DNA from 2 places in the Arenimonas sp. MALMAid1274 genome. Region 1 is predicted to be linked to the other one. Evidence: predicted binding sites of a transcription regulator. Region 1 holds the regulator's gene; the other holds the start of a gene.
What was found. Region 1 encodes HrcA, which represses chaperone genes, less so after heat shock. Its sites were predicted from a motif close to TTNGCACTCNNNNNNNNNGAGTGCNAA; they were not measured.
Positions count from the first base shown of each region.

Region 2: rpoH (RNA polymerase sigma factor RpoH) is a predicted target of HrcA. The motif match lies at 6,444-6,470, and genes of this name have one in related genera.

Region 1 is NZ_JBMIRR010000027.1:990,379-1,000,042, reverse strand. Features, by position in the region: gene ACOQFR_RS13260 (outer membrane protein assembly factor BamE) at 1-321, opposite strand, end outside; gene fur (ferric iron uptake transcriptional regulator) at 425-832, shown strand; gene recN (DNA repair protein RecN) at 981-2,654, opposite strand; gene hrcA (heat-inducible transcriptional repressor HrcA) at 2,815-3,879, shown strand; gene grpE (nucleotide exchange factor GrpE) at 3,921-4,424, shown strand; gene dnaK (molecular chaperone DnaK) at 4,519-6,444, shown strand; gene dnaJ (molecular chaperone DnaJ) at 6,552-7,673, shown strand; gene ACOQFR_RS13225 (M48 family metalloprotease) at 7,726-8,574, opposite strand; gene ACOQFR_RS13220 (SH3 domain-containing protein) at 8,571-9,107, opposite strand; gene ACOQFR_RS13215 (CHASE2 domain-containing protein) at 9,104-9,664, opposite strand, start outside.
Region 2 is NZ_JBMIRR010000026.1:120,048-129,711, forward strand. Features, by position in the region: gene ACOQFR_RS06995 (DUF3106 domain-containing protein) at 1-635, opposite strand, end outside; gene ACOQFR_RS07000 (sigma factor-like helix-turn-helix DNA-binding protein) at 625-1,587, opposite strand; gene ACOQFR_RS07005 (primosomal protein N') at 2,022-4,214, shown strand; gene ACOQFR_RS07010 (NAD(P)/FAD-dependent oxidoreductase) at 4,237-5,502, shown strand; gene rpoH (RNA polymerase sigma factor RpoH) at 5,561-6,433, opposite strand; gene ung (uracil-DNA glycosylase) at 6,605-7,366, opposite strand; gene ACOQFR_RS07025 (response regulator) at 7,370-8,218, opposite strand; gene ftsX (permease-like cell division protein FtsX) at 8,220-9,197, opposite strand; gene ftsE (cell division ATP-binding protein FtsE) at 9,194-9,664, opposite strand, start outside.

The DNA.
Region 1 (9,664 bases):
GGCCTTGTCGGCCTCGGGGAAATATTCGCCTTCCCAGCGCGCCAGGGTTTCACCTTCGAACCACAGCGTGAGGTTCTTGACCTCGGTGTCGCCGACGCGGCGACGCTCGGTGGCCACGTAGTCCCAGCGCGACTGGTGGAAAGGATCGGCCACCGGCGGCGAGCCGAGCAGGCTGAGCACCTGGGCACGGCTGAGGCCGACCTTGAGCTGCTCGACGTTCTTGGATTCCAGCAGGTTGCCCTGGAACACGGGCTGCCGGTAGATGATGCCGCAGCCGGTCATCAGCAGGGCGGCGACGAGAAGGATGAAAGCCTTGCGCATTGCGGGGTGATCCGGATCGGCGACCGGCCGATGATACACTAAGGCCCGCAGCCGCCAGCCGGCCGCCGACCACGCCGCGATGGACGGCATTCAGGAGGAATCGATGGAATCGCAGGACCTGCGCAAGGCCGGCCTCAAGGTCACGCACCCCCGAATCCGCATCCTGGACGTGCTCGAGTCGTCCAGCCCCCGGCACCTCACCGCCGAGGACATCTACCGCCACCTGCTGGACAAGGGCGACGACATCGGCCTGGCCACGGTGTACCGCGTGCTCACCCAGTTCGAGGCCGCGGGCCTGGTGCTCAAGCACAACTTCGAAGGCGGCCAGGCGGTGTACGAACTCGACCGCGGCCAGCACCACGACCACATGGTGGACATGGAGTCGGGCAAGGTCATCGAGTTCACCAGCCCGGAAATCGAGCGCCTGCAGCACGAGATCGCGGCCAAGCATGGCTACGTGATCGAAGAGCACTCGTTGGTGCTTTACGTGCGGCCCAAGAAAAAGAAATAAGGGCTTTTAGACGCGGACAAGAGCGCATGAACGCGGATGAAGCAGAGGGCTGAGTTGGTCCTCTGTGCCGACTGACTTTTCGGCGCCGGGACAAACCTTCTTTTTTTGCTCTATCCGCGCTCGTCCGCGTAAATCTGCGGCAAAAAAATCATCTTTCCTGCGCGCGCGACAGCATCTGACGGGCATTGGCCCGGACTTCGCGGGTGATCTCCACGCCGCCCAGCATGCGGGCCAGTTCCTCGACGCGGGCCTTGTCGTCCAGCGGGCGCACCGCGCTGTGGGTGCTGTCGCCGGCCACGGCCTTGCTGACCTGGAAATGATGGTGCCCCTGGGCCGCGACCTGGGGCAGGTGGGTGACGCACAGCACCTGGCGCTCGGCGCCCAGGGCACGCAGCTTCTGGCCCACGACCTCGGCCACGGCGCCGCCGATGCCGGTGTCCACTTCGTCGAAGACCATGGTCGGCACCGCGTCCAGGCCCAGCGCCGCCACTTCGATGGCCAGGCTGATGCGCGCCAGTTCGCCGCCCGAGGCGACCTTGCGCAGCGCCCGCGCCGGCTGGCCGGGGTTGGCCGACACCAGGAATTCGCAGCGCTCGGCACCCTGCGGCGTGGGACGGGTGGTGTCCAGCGGTTCCAGGGCCACGCTGAATTCACCGCCGCCCATGCCCAGCTCCGACATCAGGCTGACCACGGCCTGGCCCAGGGCCTGGCCCGCCTGCGTGCGGGCCTGCGACAGGCGCGCGGCCGCGAGCTGCCAGGCCTTGGCGGCGGCGGCCAGCTCGCGCGCCAGCGCCTCGCCGCGCTCGCTGGCTCCGCTCAGGCCCTCCAGCTCGGCCTGCAGCGCATCGCGGCGGGCGGCCAGGCCTTCCATCGGCACGCGATGCTTGCGGGCCAGGTCGTGCAGGCGCGACAGGCGATCCTCAAGCTGCTGCAGCCGGCCGGGGTCGAGGTCGAAATCATCGCGGATGCGCTCAAGGCCCGCGCTGGCCTCGGACAGCTGGATGTCGGCCGATTCGATCAGCGACACCACTTCGGCCAGGCGCGGCTCGTCGGCGCTAAGGCGCGAAAGCTCGGCCACCAGCTGGTGCAGGGCGCGGCCCAGGGACAGGCCGTCCTCGCCGGCCAGCCGGGCCAGGGCCGATTCGCAGCCCTGCAGCAGGCCGGCGGCGTTGGCCTGGCGCCGATGCGCCGCCAGCAGGTCCTCGACATCGCTGCCGTCCAGGCTTTCCCGGGCCAGTTCGTCCACCTGGTGCTGCAGCCAGGACACGCGCTCGCCGACGTCGCCGGCGCGGGCCAGTTCGGCCAGCTGGCGGTCGATGCCGGCCCAGCGCAGGGCCAGGTCGCGCACCTCGGCCTGGGCGGCTTCGTGGCGGCCGAAGGCATCGAGCAGGGCCAGCTGCTGGCCGCGGTCGAGCAGAGCCTGGTGTTCGTGCTGGCCGTGGATCTCCACCAGCATGGCGCCCAGTTCCGAAAGCTGGCCCAGGGTGGCCGGGCGGCCGTTGATCCAGGCGCGCGAGCCGCCGTCGGCGCGGATCACGCGGCGCAGCTGGCAGCCGTCCTCGTCCTCGAGCTCGTGTTCGCGCAGCCAGGCCAGGGCGGCGGGCGCGTCGTGCAGGCGGAATTCGGCGGCCAGCTCGGCCCGTTCGGCGCCATGGCGCACGATGCCGGCATCGGCGCGGGCGCCGGTGAGCCACATCAGGGCGTCCACCAGCAGCGACTTGCCGGCGCCGGTCTCGCCGGAAACCACGGTCATGCCGGGCCCGAAGGCCAGTTCGGCGGTGCTGACGACGGCGAAATCCTTGAGCGTGAGGTGGCTGATCATGGGCCGGGCGATTTTGCCTGAAAGCAGGCAGGTTTCGCTGCCCCGGGCGAGGCCGTCCATCCGAGGCCGGGGCGGCAACGGGTAGGAAAGCGGCGCGGGCCGGGCAGGGGCCACGCTCGCGTGCCTTGCGCGGGGCGGCCGCGGGCCTTATCTATGACGCATGGAACTCAGCCTCGACCCGCGCGCCCGCAGCCTGCTGCGCACCCTGATCTCGCAGCACATCCGCGACGGCGAGCCGGTGGGTTCGCGCACCCTGGCCCGCAGCTCGGGCCTGGACGTGAGCCCGGCGACCATCCGCAACATCCTGGCCGACCTGGAGGAAATCGGGCTGCTGGCGGCGCCGCACGCCTCGGCCGGTCGGGTGCCCACGGCCCAGGGCTACCGGGTGTTCGTGGACAGCCTGCTGCAGGTCAAGCCGGTGCAGGAGGCGCAGGTGTCGCAGATGCGCGCCAACCTGGCGGCCGGCGCCGGCACGCAGGCCCTGCTGTCGAACACCAGCGAGCTGCTGTCGGCCATGAGCCAGTTCGTCGGCGTGGTCACCGTGCCCCAGCGCGGCCAGTTCGCCTTCCGGCACATCGACTTCGTGGCCCTGGACGCCCAGCGCGTGCTGGTGATCCTGGTGTTCACCGACAACGAAGTGCAGAACCGCATCGTCACGCCGCGTCGGCCCTACACCCCGTCGGAGCTGGAGCAGACCGCCAACTTCCTCAACACCCACTTCGCCGGCCGCCCCCTGCACGAGATCCGCGCCGCCCTGCTGCGCGAGCTGCGCGACACCCGCAGCGAAATGGAGCGGCTGCTGTCGGCCGCGGTGGAGCTGTCCGAACAGGCCCTGGGCGACGGCGCCGGTGGCCAGGACGACATGCTGCTGACCGGCCAAACCAAGCTGATGGGGGTCCAGGACCTGTCCGACATCGAGCGCCTGCGCGAGCTGTTCGAGGCCTTTTCCCGCAAGCGCGAGATCCTGCAGCTGCTCGAGCGCACCATCCACGCCCCCGGCGTGCGGGTGTTCATCGGCGAGGAAACCGGCCTGGCCCCGCTGGACGCCTGTACCGTGGTCACCGCGCCCTACGGCGCCAACGGCCGCGTGCTGGGCGTGCTGGGCGTCATCGGCCCCACCCGCATGGCCTACGACCGGGTGATTCCGATGGTGCAGGCCACGGCCGACCTGCTGGGCGCCGCGCTCGACCCCGGCGCCTTGAAACCCTCCAGCCCGGCCCCATAAGGCTGTCGAACCCCGGGGGACGGGGCAGCCACTGGAAGACCATGCACAGCGAACAACCCACCCCGGGCGCCCCGTCGCCCGAAGACGACTACGGCCTGGACAACGAGCTCGAGCAGCTGCGCACCGCCATGGCCAGCCTGCGCGAGGAAGCCCTGCGCGAGCGCGCCGAGCTCGACAACCAGCGCAAGCGCCTGGCCCGCGACGTCGACCAGGCCCGCCGTTTCGCCAACGAAAAGCTGCTCTCGCAGCTGCTGCCGGTGCTCGACAGCCTCGAGGCCGGGCTGGCGGCGGCCAATGCCGAGTCCGGCCCGCTCAAGGACGGCCTGGAGCTGACCCTGCGCCAGCTGCTCAAGGTCGGCGCCGACAACGGCATGGTCCAGGTCGACCCGGTCGGCCAGGCCTTCGACCCCGAGTGGCACCAGGCCATCAGCCAGGTCGCCGCGCCCGGCGCGGCCGTGGGCAGCGTGGTGCAGGTGTTCCAGAAGGGCTACGCCCTGAACGATCGCCTGCTGCGCCCGGCCCTGGTCGTGGTCGCCGCCGAATAGCGTCGCCCGGGCCTTGAAGCAGGGCCCCCCAACCCCACTTTAGAACCATCCGCGGCCTACGCCGCCAGACTTAGAAATCCGAGGGAGCACACACATGGGCAAGATCATCGGCATCGACCTGGGTACCACCAACAGCTGCGTTTCCGTGATGGAAGGCGGCGTGGCCAAGGTCATCGAGAACTCCGAGGGCGACCGCACCACGCCGTCCATCGTCGCCTTCACCAAGGACGGCGAAGTGATCGTGGGCGCCTCGGCCAAGCGCCAGGCCGTCACCAACCCCAAGAACACCTTCTACGCGGTGAAGCGCCTGATCGGCCGCAAGTTCACCGACGCCGAAGTCAAGAAGGACCTGGACCTGGTGTCCTACGGCATTGTCGCGCACGACAACGGCGACGCCTGGGTCAAGACCAGCGACGGCAAGGCAATGTCGCCGCAGGAAATCTCCGCGCGCATCCTGGAGAAGATGAAGAAGACCGCCGAAGCCTACCTGGGCGAAGCGGTGACCGAAGCCGTGATCACGGTGCCGGCCTACTTCAACGACAGCCAGCGCCAGGCCACCAAGGACGCGGGCCGCATCGCCGGCCTGGACGTCAAGCGCATCATCAACGAGCCCACCGCGGCCGCGCTGGCCTACGGCATGGACAAGAAGGGCGGCGACCGCAAGCTGGCCGTGTACGACCTCGGCGGCGGCACCTTCGACGTGTCCATCATCGAGATCGCCGAGATCGACGGCGAGAAGCAGTTCGAAGTGCTGGCCACCAACGGCGATACCTTCCTGGGCGGCGAAGACTTCGACAAGCGCGTCATCGACTACCTCGTGGACGAGTTCAACAAGGAGCAGGGCATCGACCTGCGCAAGGACCCGCTGGCCCTGCAGCGCCTGAAGGACGCGGCCGAGCGCGCCAAGATCGAGCTCTCGTCCAACCAGCAGACCGAAGTGAACCTGCCGTACGTGACGGCCGACGCCTCGGGCCCCAAGCACCTGAACATCAAGCTCACCCGCGCCAAGCTCGAGGCGCTGGTGGACGACCTGATCAAGAAGACCATCGAACCCTGCCGCATCGCGCTCAATGACGCCGGCCTGCGCGCCAGCGACATCGCCGAAGTGATCCTGGTCGGCGGCCAGACCCGCATGCCCAAGGTGCAGGCGGCCGTGGCCGAGTTCTTCGGCAAGGAGCCGCGCAAGGACGTCAACCCGGACGAGGCCGTCGCCGTCGGCGCCGCCATCCAGGGCGGCGTGCTGGCCGGCACCGTGAAGGACGTGCTGCTGCTCGACGTCACCCCGCTCAGCCTGGGCATCGAAACCCTGGGCGGCGTGATGACCAAGATCATCGAGAAGAACACCACCATCCCCACCAAGGCCTCGCAGACCTTCTCCACCGCCGAGGACAACCAGTCCGCGGTGACGGTGCACGTGCTGCAGGGCGAGCGCGAGCAGGCCCGCTTCAACAAGTCCCTCGCCAAGTTCGACCTGTCCGGCATCGATGCCGCGCCGCGCGGCATGCCGCAGGTGGAGGTGTCCTTCGACATCGACGCCAACGGCATCCTGCACGTCAGCGCCAAGGACAAGAAGACCGGCAAGGAGCAGAAGGTCGAGATCAAGGCCGGTTCGGGCTTGAGCGAGGAAGAGATCGCGCAGATGGTCCGCGACGCCGAGACGCACCGCGAGGAAGACAAGAAGTTCCATGAGCTGGTCACCGCGCGCAACGCGGCCGACGGCCTGATCCACACCACCCGCAGCGCGATCAACGAGCACGGCAGCAAGGTGCCGGGCGAGACCCTGGCCGGCATCGAGTCGGCGCTGTCCGAGCTCGAGACCGCGATGAAGGGCGACGACAAGGCCCAGATCGAGTCGCGCACGGCGGCCCTGCAGACCGCGGCCCAGTCGCTTTACGCGGCGGCGGCCGGCGGCAACCAGCCGGGCGCGCAGGACGCGGGCCAGGACGGTCCGGCGGCGGGCAAGGCCGACGACGTGGTGGACGCGGAGTTCACCGAGGTCAAGGACGACGACCGCAAGTAAGTGCGTTGACCGGCGCGCGCCTGCGCGCGCCGGGCTGCAGCCCGCGTCGGACCGGAGGCCCCGGTGGGCGCGGGCGTTTTGCTATCAGGGGATGACCGGAATTCCGCATGAGCAAGCGTGACTATTACGAAGTGCTGGGCGTGTCGCGCACCGCGACCGAGGACGAGCTGAAGAAGGCTTACCGGCGCGCTGCCCAGAAGCACCATCCGGACCGCAACCCGGACGACAAGAACGCCGAGGCCAGCTTCAAGGAGGCCAAGGAGGCCTACGAAGTGCTGTCCGACGGCGGCAAGCGCCGCATGTACGACCAGCACGGCCACCGCGCCTTCGAGCACGGCATGGGCGGCGGCAACGGCGGCGCCGGCTTCGGCGACGTCAACGACATCTTCGGCGACATCTTCGGCGACATCTTCGGCGGCGGCCGCCAGCGCGCGCCGCGCCGCGGCGCCGACCTGCGCTTCGTGGTCGAGCTGGACCTGGAAGAGGCGGTGTTCGGCATCGAGAAGCGCATCGAGGTGCCCAGCCTGGTGGCCTGCAAGACCTGCGACGGCACCGGCGCCGAGGACCGCAAGGTCGACACCTGCAAGACCTGCGCCGGCCACGGCCAGGTGCGCATGCAGCGCGGCATCTTCGCCGTGCAGCAGACCTGCCCGACCTGCGGCGGCCGCGGCAAGACCATCGCCAAACCCTGCAAGGCCTGCCACGGCAACGGCCGCGTGCAGGAAGAGAAGGTGCTTCAGGTCAAGATCCCGGCCGGCGTGGACAACGGCGACCGCATCCGGCTCAGCGGCGAAGGCGAGGCGGGTCCTCCCGGCGCTCCCGCCGGCGACCTGTACGTGGAAGTGAGCGTGCTGGAGCACCCGATCTTCCAGCGCGACGGCAACGACTTGTATTGCGAAGTGCCGGTGCGCTTTTCGCAGGCCGCGCTGGGCGCCGACATCGTGGTGCCCACGCTCGACGGCGAGGCGCTGATCAAGGTGCCGCTGGAAACCCAGACCGGCAAGCAGTTCCGCCTGCGCGGCAAGGGCGTCAAGTCCGTGCGCAGCCACGGCCACGGCGACCTGCTGTGCCGCGTGGTGGTGGAAACGCCGGTGAACCTGACGGCGCGCCAGCGCGAGCTGCTCAAGGAATTCGAAGCCACGTTCGAAGGCGAGGGCGCGCGGCATTCGCCGCGGTCCAGCGGGTTCCTGGATGGAGTGAAGGCGTTCTGGGACCGCATGACGTCCTGACCCAAAAAAAAGCCCGGCCGAAGCCGGGCTTTTTCATGCGCGACAACCGCGCCTACTTCTTCGGCCGGTACAGCCGCCCCGGCGCCGGCGCCCCGGCATAAGCGTCCAGCCGCTCGCCCACGCCGGCTTCCAGGCGCTCCAGCCGGCTGGCCGGCGTGGGATGCGTGGAGAACAGCAGCGCCACCGACTTGTCGGACGCGCTGGCCGAGTCCAGGGTCTGCAGCACGCCGGCCAGGCCGAACGGGTTGTAGCCGGCGCGCGCCGCGATGACCATGCCGCGCTGGTCGGCGTCGTACTCGTCCTGCTTGTCCAGGCCGCGCGCCAGGATCTCGGTGCCGGCCTTGAAGGCCTTGTCGCCGAAGCGACGCACCAGCTCGTTGTCGCTCTGGCCAGCCACTTCGCCGGCGATCTCGGTGGCGAACTCGCGGCCCATGGCCTTCTTGATCGCCTTCACCTGGTGCTTCTGCACCACGTGCGCGATTTCGTGGCCGAGCACGCTGGCCAGCTCGGCCTCGTCGCGCAGGCGGTCGTACAGGCCGGCGGTGATCAGCACGGTGCCGCCCGGCAGGGCAAAGGCGTTGACGTCGGAGCTGTCGATCACGCCGAAGCGCCAGGGCAGGTCGGGACGCTCGGTCTGCATCGCCAGCCACAGGCCGACCTGGTTGACGTAGCGCTGCAGCTGCTCGTCGCGCACCAGTGGCGCGGCGCCCAGCACGTTGGCGGCGATGCCGCGGCCCAGTTCGATTTCTTCTTCCTGGGTGATTTCCTGGTTGGCCTTGGCGGCGCGCTCGCCGAACTTGAGCAGGCCTTCGGCATCACCCAGGCGTCCAAAGGACTGCGCGGACGGGGCGGCCAGCACCAGCACCAGGCTGGCGGCAAGCAGGGAAAGTTTGCTGTTCATCGCTGCCTCCGGCCGGCACGCGGTTCGGGCAGGTAGGGCACCTGCTGGTTGGCCAGCGGCACCTGGCCAGCGAACTGGCGGGCGGCGTCGCTGCTCACGGCGTAACTGTCGAGCAGGGCCACGTCCTGGTAGTTGGCCGATGCGCTCATCAGTTCGTCGGCCGACAGGCCCTTGACGCCGGTACTGACGCTGGCGCCGCTGGAGCCGGTGCGGAACACCGAAGCGATCTGGCTGGCGTCGGCCGAGGCGGCGGCGCCGGAGCCGGTGCGGAGGGTGAGGATGCGGGCCCAGCCTTCCTCGCCCGTGGGGGTCTTCACGCTGGCCCAGGCGCCTTGCCGCGCGGTGATCTCGACGGTCTGCTTGGCCTTGAGCTGGGCGACCTGGCTGGCGGAATTCATGGGCTCGCTGCGCAGGGGCGTGTCCTTGAGCACGGTGCCGGACTCGGCCAGCACGGCGCCGCCGGCGAGAGCCGCCACCAGCGCCAGCGCGATCACGCGTCGGCGGGGCGGTCGGGGAAGGGTGGGCTGTCTCATTGCGTTTGCTCCGCGTTGTTTGCAGCGTCTGGGGTTCGTGCAGCTTGCAGCATGGGTTCGTACAGGTGCACCGGTTGTTCGCGCCCCTTGACGTGGAATTCGCCCCGGTGCTCGAAATGGAAACGGGAACCGGGGCCGCAAGCGGCCCGCGTGGCGTCCGACACCAGCACCCGGGCCACGCCCTTGGTGGCGCTTTCGATCCGGCTGCCCAGGTTCACGGTGTCGCCAATGGCGGTGTACTCCATCCGCGAGTCGCTGCCAAGGAAGCCGACCACGGCGGGCCCGGTATGCAGGCCGATGCCGACATCGAAATCGCCCAGGCCCTCGCCGCGCGCCAGCAGGTCGCGCTTGAAGGCATCCAGGGCCTCGGTCATGCCGATCGCCGCCGCCACCGCCCGCTCGGCGTGGTCGGGGATGTCGGTGGGTGCGTTCCAGAAGGCCATCACCGCATCGCCGATGAACTTGTCCAGGGTGCCGCCGTTGCTGAAGATCACGTCCACCTGGCGGCTGAAGTAGCGGTTGAGCAGGTCGACCACCTGTTCCGGCGTGCGCGTCTC
Region 2 (9,664 bases), on a different contig from region 1:
AGCGCTTCGCGTTCCTGCGGAGGCGCCGCGACCAATTCACGTCGCAGGCTCTCGCGCTCGTTGGCCGGCAGGCGGCGCGCCAGCAGCGCCAGGTCGGCGCGGGCCTGCGGCGTCAGGGCGCGCAGCAGGTCGAGCAGGGAACCGCGCTCGGCTTCCGGCACGAAGGCAAACAGCGGCCGGAGCTGCGCGAAGCCCGCACCGATTTCGGGTCCGAGCCACCAGTCCTGCCGGCGGTCCGGCGGGAGCTTCTCGAATGCGTCGCGCACGGCCTGCTGCTGGGCCGGCGACAGCGCGGCCAGCCGCGCGGCGGCGACGCGCACCTGCTCGCGCTCGGCCAGCGACAGCGCCTGCCAGGCGGCGAAGGGACCGCGCCGTCGGGCCCATTCGGCCGGCGGCAACTGTTTCCACTCGGCCGCGCGGCGACGTAGTTCGGCGCGGCCGGCGTCGTCGAGCGAAAGCCAGTGCGTGGCGTTGGCCTGCAGGCGCTGACGGGTTGGCGCGTCCAGGCCAGGCCACGCGGCCGCCAGCGGCGCCAGAAGGGCGCGTTGGGGCTGGGGCAGGTTCTGGAAGGCCAGGGCCAACGCGGGTGCCAGCGTGAGCAGTGCGATCGCCAGCCAGGCGCGCTCAGTCCGCATCGTTGGCCTCCGATGCCGGCGCAGGCGGCGTGGCGGTGGCGTCCGGATCTCCGGCGCCGGCCCTTGTCCCTGCGGCCGGGGGAGCAATGCCCGCATCGGGCACCGCCTCGGGCGCAGGCAATTCGACTTCGCCCGAGGCCAACCAGCTCAGAAGGGCCAGGTCCTGCGCCAGCGCATCATCGGCCGGCGCGGCCAGCTGGGCATAGTCAGGATGCGTGACCAGGTCCGAATCGCTGTCCTGTGCCGCGGCGGGCGGGGTCGTTTCGGGCGGCAGACCCTCGGTGCCACCGGCCGGAAGTCCAGGCTGCGGCGACCAGAAAGTGGCGGCGAAGCCCAGCGCCAGCAGCGCCAGCGCCGTCCACAGGGCGCGACGCAGCCAGGGCGAGCGCGGCACCGGCGGCGCGGGCCGGGGCTCGGGCGCGCCCTGCAGCACACTCGCGCGCAATTCGGCCAAGGCCGCGGTGCGCGTCTCGGGCAAGGTCTTGACCTGCCGGTGCAGGCGCTCGCGCAGGGCGCCCAGCGCGGCGTAGCTGATGCCGGCGTCGCCGAGCTGCTGCAGCGCACGCTGCAGGGCGAACCGGTACGTCTGTTCCCCGACGCCCAGCACGCCGGCCGCATGGGCGAAGTCCAGGCCTGCGACGATCCGCAGCAGCAGGGCCGCACGTGGTCCGCTGCTCAGCGACGCCAGCTCGGGAACATCGCTGCCCCCGTCGGAAAGCTCGGCCTGGGCCAGCAGGAGGGCCCAGAAGCTCGCCGGCCAGCCCGACAGCGGGGTGTGCGCGGACAGGTCGGCAAACGCGCGCAAGGCGCGTCCCAGGGCGGCTTCGGCCTCACGCTCACTGCCGCACTGCAGCTGGGCGAAAACGAAGGCACGCCGCTCGATCCCGCGCAGGAAGGCGGACAGGGCCGGGGAAACGGGGGCCGCGACAGGCGGCGGGAGAACGGAAGTCACTCCCCATTCTAGCCAAGCCGCTCAGGCATCAGCGCGGTTGACAGTAGGAAAATTCCTGCTCAGCCAAGCGCGGCGCGGCTTCCGGCGTGAAACGTTGTGCACAGCGCCAGGGCGCGCACGTGAAGACCGGCCGGAAAGGCCGTGAAGAGCCCCGTGACTGAATTGTGATATCCGCAAGTTGTTGAATTAAAAGAACTATGACGGCTTGGTTAAAAAATCACCAACCCGGCTGAGGGGCCTTGTACGGTGGGGGTGCGCACCCCTGCGGCCAGCCTCTTCCACAGACTTATCCACAAAGCGTGTGGATAAGGGTGATTCGTTTTGATGAACAGTAGCTTAGGCATCATTCCTGATGGTGTTAGCAGCAATGGCGCGCAAGTCGCCCGGTTTGCCCGGAGAGGCCCGTGCGGGGCCTCGCAGGCTAGACTGGCGGCATGCCCGCCGCCCCGGAAACCGTGCTTCGCGTCGCCCTGCCGGTGCCGCTGCCGCGCCTGTTCGACTACCGCCCGCCCGCCGGCCAGACGGCCGGGCCGGACTGGGTCGGCTGCCGCGTCCGGGTGCCCTTCGGCCGGGGCGATGGCGAGCAGGTCGGGGTGGTGGTCGAGGTCGGCAGGCCGGATCCGGACGCGCCGGAGGCCAAGCCCGTCCATGCCCGCCTTGATTCCGAAGCCTTGCTCGTCGGCGAATTGTTCGAAAGCCTGCGCTGGGTCGCGGCCTACTACCACGCCCCGCTGGGCGAGGTCGTGGCCACCGCCCTGCCGGGCCCGCTGCGCAGCGGTCAGCCGCTGCCGGAAACCGCAAGGCACGGCTGGCGCGCCACCGGGGATGGCCTGGCGTCGCTGGCCGCCCCCGGGCGGGAGGGCAAGCCGCGCCGCCTGCTGCAGGCACTGGCTGACCGGGCCCTGGGTGAAGACCTGCTGGACCAGCAGCATCCGGACTGGCGTCCGGCCGCGCGCGCGCTGGCCGAGCGTGGACTGGCCGAACGCATCGCGCTCGCGGGACGCACCGAGCCGGCCGCGGCCGCACCCGGTCCGACCCTGATGCCGGCCCAGGCGGACGCCATCGCCGCCATCCGCACCGGCGAGGGCTTCGGCGCCTACCTGCTGGAAGGTGTCACCGGCAGCGGCAAGACCGAGGTCTACCTGCAGGCGATCAGTGACTGCCTCGCCGCCGGCCGGCAGGCCCTGGTACTGGTGCCCGAGATCGGCCTGACCCCGCAGGCGCTGTCGCGCTTCCGCAGCCGCCTGGGCGTGCCGGTGCTGGCCCAGCATTCGGGCCTGGCCGACGGCGAGCGTGCGCGCGCGTGGGCGGCGATGGCGCGCGGCGAGGCACGGGTGATGGTGGGCACGCGCTCGGCCATCTTCTGTCCGTTGCCCGAGGCCGGCCTGATCGTGGTGGACGAAGAGCACGACGGCTCGTACAAACAGCAGGACGGCATCCGCTACCACGCGCGCGACCTGGCCCTGGTCCGCGCGCGCAATCTCGGCGTGCCGGTGCTGCTGGGCAGCGCCACGCCGTCGCTGGAATCGCTGCACAACGCGCTGGCCGGACGCTACCGGCACCTGCGCCTGGCGCAGCGCGCAGGCGATGCGCGACCGCCCACGGCGCGCGTTCTGGACCTGCGCAAGCGGCGGCTGGTCAATGGCCTGTCGGAAGACCTGCTCGACGCAGTGGGCCGCTGCCTGGCGCGCGGTGAACAGGCGCTGGTGTTCAAGAACAGGCGCGGCTACGCACCCGTGCTGCTGTGCCACGACTGCGGCTGGAGCGCGCACTGCAAACGCTGCGACGCGGCGATGACCGTGCACGCCGGCGGCCGGCGGCTGATCTGCCACCACTGCGGCGCGCGCGCGACGCCACCCAATGCCTGCCCCGACTGCGCCAGCCTGGCGCTGCAGCCGCAGGGCGCCGGCACCGAACGCATCGAGGAAACCCTGGCCGAACGCTTTCCCGATGCGCTGATGATCCGCGTGGACCGCGAGACCACCCGCCGGCGCGACGCGATCGAAAAGCATCTCGAGGCGTTCGGCGACCGCTCCGGCATCCTGGTCGGCACCCAGATGCTGGCGAAGGGCCACGACCTGCCGCGCCTGACCCTGGTGGCCGTGGTCGGCGTGGACGAAGGACTGTTCAGCGCCGACTTCCGCGCCGGCGAGAAACTGGCGCAGCTGCTGATCCAGGTCGCGGGCCGCGCGGGTCGCGCCAGCCTGCCCGGCGAAGTGGTGCTGCAGACCCATCACCCCGACCATCCGCTGCTCAACACGCTGCTGGCGGGCGGCTATCCGGCGGTGGCGGCGCTGCAGCTGGCCGAACGCGAGGCGGCCCAGTTCCCGCCGTATGCGCACCTGGCCCTGCTGCGCGCCGAGGCGCCGACCGAGGCCGACGTGCAGGGCTTCCTGCGCGAGGCCCGCGATGAATTCGGCGATCCGCCCGGCGTGCAGCTCAACGGCCCGATGCCCGCACCGATGGCGCGCCGTGCCGGCAAGGCGCGCGGCCAGGTGCTGCTGGACGCCCGCCAGCGCGCGCCCCTGCACGCCGCGCTGCAACACTGGCTGCCGCGGATTGCCGCGCTGAAATCGGCGCGCAAGGTGCGCTGGTCGCTCGACGTCGATCCCACCGATCTTTACTGACTACTTTTTGCGGACCTTCGTCATGGCGACTCCGAACCCTTCCCTTCCCCACGTTCTGGTGCTCGGCGGCGGCTTCGGCGGCCTCTGGGCCACCCGCGCGCTGGCTTCCGCGCCGGTGCGCATCACCCTGGTGGACCGCACCAACCACCACCTGTTCCAGCCCCTGCTCTACCAGGTGGCTACCGCGGGCCTGTCGGCGCCCGACATCGCAGCGCCGCTGCGGCACATACTGCGCAAGCAGACCAATGTCACGGTCCGCATGGACGAGGCGCTGTCCATCGACCTTGCCGCGCGGCGCGTGACCCTCGCGGGCGGCACGCTCGACTACGACACCCTGCTGGTCGCCACCGGCGCCACGCACGCCTACTTCGGCAACGACGCCTGGGCCGAACACGCGCCGGGGCTCAAGACGCTGGACGATGCGCTGGCGATCCGAAGCCGCGTGCTGTCGGCGTTCGAGGCCGCCGAGCGCGAAGAAGATCCCGACCTGCGCCAGGCCTGGCTGGAGTTCGTGGTGATCGGCGGGGGGCCGACCGGTGTGGAAATGGCGGGCACGCTGGCCGAGATCGCACGCCATACGCTGCCGCGCGAGTTCCGCCGCGCCGATGTGCGCGGCGCGCGCGTGCACCTGGTCGAGGCTGGCCCGCGCGTGCTGGCTGCGATGCCGCCGGAGCTGTCGGAAAAAACCCGCGTCCAGCTGCAGAAGCTGGGCGTGGAGGTGCATACCGGCCAGCCGGTGACCGCCATCGATGCCGAAGGCGTCACGATGGGTCCGGCCCGCATCCGCAGCCGCACCGTGCTGTGGGCGGCCGGCGTCGCGGCCTCGCCCCTGGGACGGCAGCTGGGCGTGGCGACCGATCGCGCGGGGCGCGTGCCGGTGGCCCCCGACCTCTCGCTGCCCGGCCATCCCGAGGTGTTCGTGCTGGGCGACCTGGCCAGCGTGGTGCAGGACGGCAAGCCGGTGCCGGGCGTGGCGCCTGCCGCCAAGCAGATGGGCGCGCACGTCGCCGGCGCGATCCGCGCGCGCCTGCGCGGCGCAACGCCCAAGCCGTTCCGCTACCGCGACTTCGGCAACCTGGCCACGATCGGCCGCATGGCGGCGGTGGTGGATTTCGGCAGGCTGCGCTTTTCAGGCGTGGTGGCCTGGTGGTTCTGGCTGGTGGCCCACCTGTTCCTCCTGATCGGATTCCGCAACCGCATCATCGTGCTGGTGAACTGGGGCTGGTCGTACTGGACCTACCAGCGGCACGCGCGGATCATCGTCGGGCGCGCGCCGCCGGGCGACTGATCCGCCAACGAAAAGGCCCCGCGATGCGGGGCCTTTCGATCTCGGCGACGCGGGCGGATCAGGCCGCGAAGAGCGCCCGCATCTTCTTGAGCGCATTGGCCTCGATCTGGCGGATGCGCTCGGCGCTGACGCCGTACTCGTCGGCCAGCTCCTGCAGCGTGGCCTTGGGCTCGCCCAGGAAACGACGCTTGAGGATGTCGCGCGAACGCTGGTCGAGTTCGGCCAGGCCGTCACGCAGCAGCTCGAGCTGGTCGTCCTCGTGGCTTTCGCGCTCGTAGGCCATCGCCGGGTCGTCGCTGGCGTCGCGCAGGTAGGCCACCGGCGACGGCGGGGCGTTGTCGTTGTCCTCGTCCGGCGCGTCGAAGCCGACGTCGCGGCCGCTCAGGCGCGACTCCATCTCCAGCACTTCGCGCTTGGAAACGTTGAGGTCCTTGGCCACCGCGGTGACTTCGGCGTCGTTCATCCAGCCCAGGCGCTTCTTGGACTTGCGCAGGTTGAAGAACAGCTTGCGCTGCGCCTTGGTGGTGGCGACCTTGACGATGCGCCAGTTGCGCAGGATGAACTCGTGCATCTCGGCGCGCACCCAGTGCACGGCGAACGACACCAGGCGCACGCCCTGGTCGGGGTCGAAGCGCTTGACCGCCTTCATCAGGCCGATGTTGCCTTCCTGGATCAGGTCGCCCATGCCCAGGCCGTAGCCCTGGTAGCCGCGGGCCACGTGCACCACGAAGCGAAGGTGCGAGACCACGAGCGCCTTGGCGGCGTCCAGGTCTTCCTCGTCGCGGAACTTGCGCGCCAGGGCCTGCTCGTCCTCGACGGTGAGCACGGGCACGCGGTTGACCGCGGAGATGTAGGCGTCCAGCGAACCCAGCGCGCTCGGGATCGGCAGGTTGTTGGCGATCAGGGCAGTGGTCATCGTGTCCTCTTTCATGGGCCGGAGTTTAGCACTCGCACCATTGGAGTACTAAATAGGCCATAAGTTCCCTGTCCGTTCCATTCATGGAACAGCCAGCTCCCCGGCAGTCCGGTTGATCTGGGGGTGGCCTGACCGGCTTCAAGGGCCGGAACCGGGATGGCCGGGGAGCCGCGCCGGGACGGGCGCTCAGGGCAAAACAGCGCCCGGCGCCGCGGGGTCGGGGACCCGCCGGGACGCCAGCATCGCCTCGACCTCGGCCCGCGGCGGCAGCGCCCACCGGATCGGCGCCTGCCGGGCGCCCTCCAGCCAGCGGTTGGCCTTGCCGAAGTGGCCGCAGCCCAGAAAACCCCGGTGCGCCGACAGCGGCGAGGGGTGTGGCGCGCGCAGCATGCAGTGCCGGCGGGCATCCACCAGCTTGCCCTTGGCCTGGGCGTAGCTGCCCCAGAGCATGAAGACCAGGCCCTCGCGCTCGCGGTCCAGGGCCTGCACCACGGCATCGGTGAAGCCCTCCCAGCCTTTGCCCTGATGCGCGCCGGCGCGGCCCTCCTCCACCGTCAGCACGGCATTGAGCAGCAGCACGCCCTGTCGCGCCCACGAGACCAGGCAGCCGTGGTCGGCCGGGGCGATGCCCAGGTCGGCCTTGAGTTCCTTGTAGATGTTCTGCAGCGACGGCGGCACCGGCACGCCCGGCCGCACCGAGAAGCACAGGCCATGGGCCTGCCCGGCCCCGTGGTAGGGATCCTGGCCCAGCACGACCACCTTCACCTGGTCGAAGGGCGTGGCGTCGAGCGCGGCGAAGATGTCGGGTCCGGGCGGAAAGATGCGCTTGCCGCGCGCCTTTTCCTCACGCAGGAAGCGGGAGAGTTCCTGCATGTCCGGACGCAACAGATAGTCGCCGACGCGCGCCTTCCATGAAGGCTCGAGCCGGACCCGGGGATCCGCAGCCACGCCTTACTTGCCGAGCTTCTCGCGCAGCATCCGGCCCACGCGCAGCTGGAACAGCAGCTTGGTGATCAGCAGGCGCTCTTCGATCGGCTTCTGCACCAGGTCGTTGGCGCCTTCGCGCAGCAGGTCGCTCTGGTTGGCCGGGTTGGCGTCGCCGGTCATCACCAGCACCGGCAGCAGGCCCTTGGCGTAGCCGAAGTCGTGCCGGATGGAGTGCAGCAGGTCCTTGCCGGTCAGTTCGCCCTTCAGATACACGTCGGTGAGCACGATGTCGGGGCCCGGCACCTTGCCCTGGGCCTTCATGGTTTCCAGGTGCGCGATCGCGTCCTCGACGCCGGTGGCGTGGGTGACGGTGAGGTTGTGCTTCTCCAGCATGCGCCGCGTGGCCATGGCCACGACGCGGCTGTCCTCGACGTACAGCACTTCGCCGCCGGCTTCGGACTCGGGGGCCACGTAGCCCTTGATGAAGGCGGCCAGGGCGTTGAAGCCCAGCGCCTTGTCGAAATAGTCGGTCACGTCGTCGCTGATCGAGCGGCTTTCCAGCCGCTCCTGCACGTCGCCCGAAACCACGATGATCGGGATGTAGGCCTGCGGCGTGTGCTCGCGCAGGTAGCGCGCCAGGTCCAGGCCGTCCATGTCGGGCAGGCGCAGCGCGGTGGTGACCAGGTTGACGGCGCCGGCCTGCAGCGCAGCCTTGGCTTCCTCGCCGGTTTCGCAGCCGACGAACTCCAGGCCCGGCAGCTGCTGGCGCAGCACGCCCTCGATCATCTTGCGCACGACCTTGGAACCATCCACGACCATGATGCGCGGGTTGGTGGTGTCGAAGCTGCGGAAGCTGGGGCTGGGGCTGTTCATGTCACACGTCCACAGGACGGGTCCGACGTAGATGATGCCCGGTTGCGAGCCACGCGCCCAGCCACCCCATCGCCGCGGCCCCGGCCAGCAGGGCCAGGCTGCCGCGCCAGCCCGGGCCGGCCAGCGCGAATTCCGAGCCGTAGCTGGCCACCAGCGCCGACAGGCGGCCCTGCAGCATCAGGCCCGCGACCCAGAGCACCAGCCCCGCCAGCAGGCCCGCGGCCAGGCCGTACCAGGCGCCCAGGTACAGGAAGGGGCGGCGCACGAAGGCGTCGGTGGCGCCCAGGTGCTGCAGCACGCCGATCTCCTCGCTGCGCGCGCCGATGTCCAGGCGCACGGTATTGCCCACCACCAGCAGCACACCCAGGCCCAGCAGGGCGGCCACCACGTGCACCACGCGGTCGCCGAAGGCCAGCCAGGCCGACAGCCGCTGCCGCCAGACCGCGTCGTGCTGCACGATGTCGGCCTCGGGCAGGGCCCGCAGGTCGGCCGCCAGCGCGTCGCCATCGCCGGTGGGCTGCACGATCAGCACCGTCGGCAGCGGGTTGTCCTCCAGCACGTCCAGGGCGCCGGCCAGGTCGCTCATGGCGCGGAACTCGGCCAGGCCTTCGTCCGGCGTGCGCACGGTGACCGCGGCCACGTCGGGGCGATCGCCCAGGCGTGTGGCCAGCGCCTGCGCTGCCGCCACGTCCACATCGGCCTTCAGGAACACACCGATCTCGCGCGATTCGCTGACCGAGCCCGAGAAGCGCTCGATGTTGCCCAGGGCCAGGCCCAGGCCCAGCGGCAGGGCCAGCGCGATCGCCATCACGCCGACCGTTAGGCCGGTGGCGAAGGGCCGCTTGGCCAGGCGGCCTAGGCTGGACACCAGGGAATACAGATGCTGCTCGCGCCAGGCGCGCAGCCGGCTGCCGATGCCGCCCGGCTTGACGCGTTCCGCGGCGGCGGGTTTGGCGCGGGCCTCGGGCTTGGCGCTCATGCCGCCAGGTCCTCGGGCGAGATGTCGTCGAGCAGCTTGCCGTGGTCGAGCACCAGCACGCGGCGCCGCATGCGCTTCACCAACGCCAGGTCGTGGCTGGCCACGATCACGGTGGTGCCCAGCGCCGGCAGCGAGGCGAACAGCTGCATGATTTCGGCGGCCAGCTGCGGATCGAGATTGCCGGTGGGTTCGTCGGCCACGAGCAGCTGCGGCTGGGCGACGATGGCCCGGGCGATGCCCACGCGCTGCTGCTCGCCGGTGGACAGCTGCATCGGCAGCGAGCGCTCGCGGTCGCCCAGGCCGACTTTGTCCAGCACCGCGCGCACGCGCTTGCCGACCTCGGCGCCAGGCGTGCCGGCGATCAACAGCGGCAAGGCCACGTTGTCGAACACGCTGCGGTCGGTGAGCAGGCGATGGTCCTGGAACACCACGCCCACCTGGCGCCGGTGCAGCGGCACCTTGCGGCC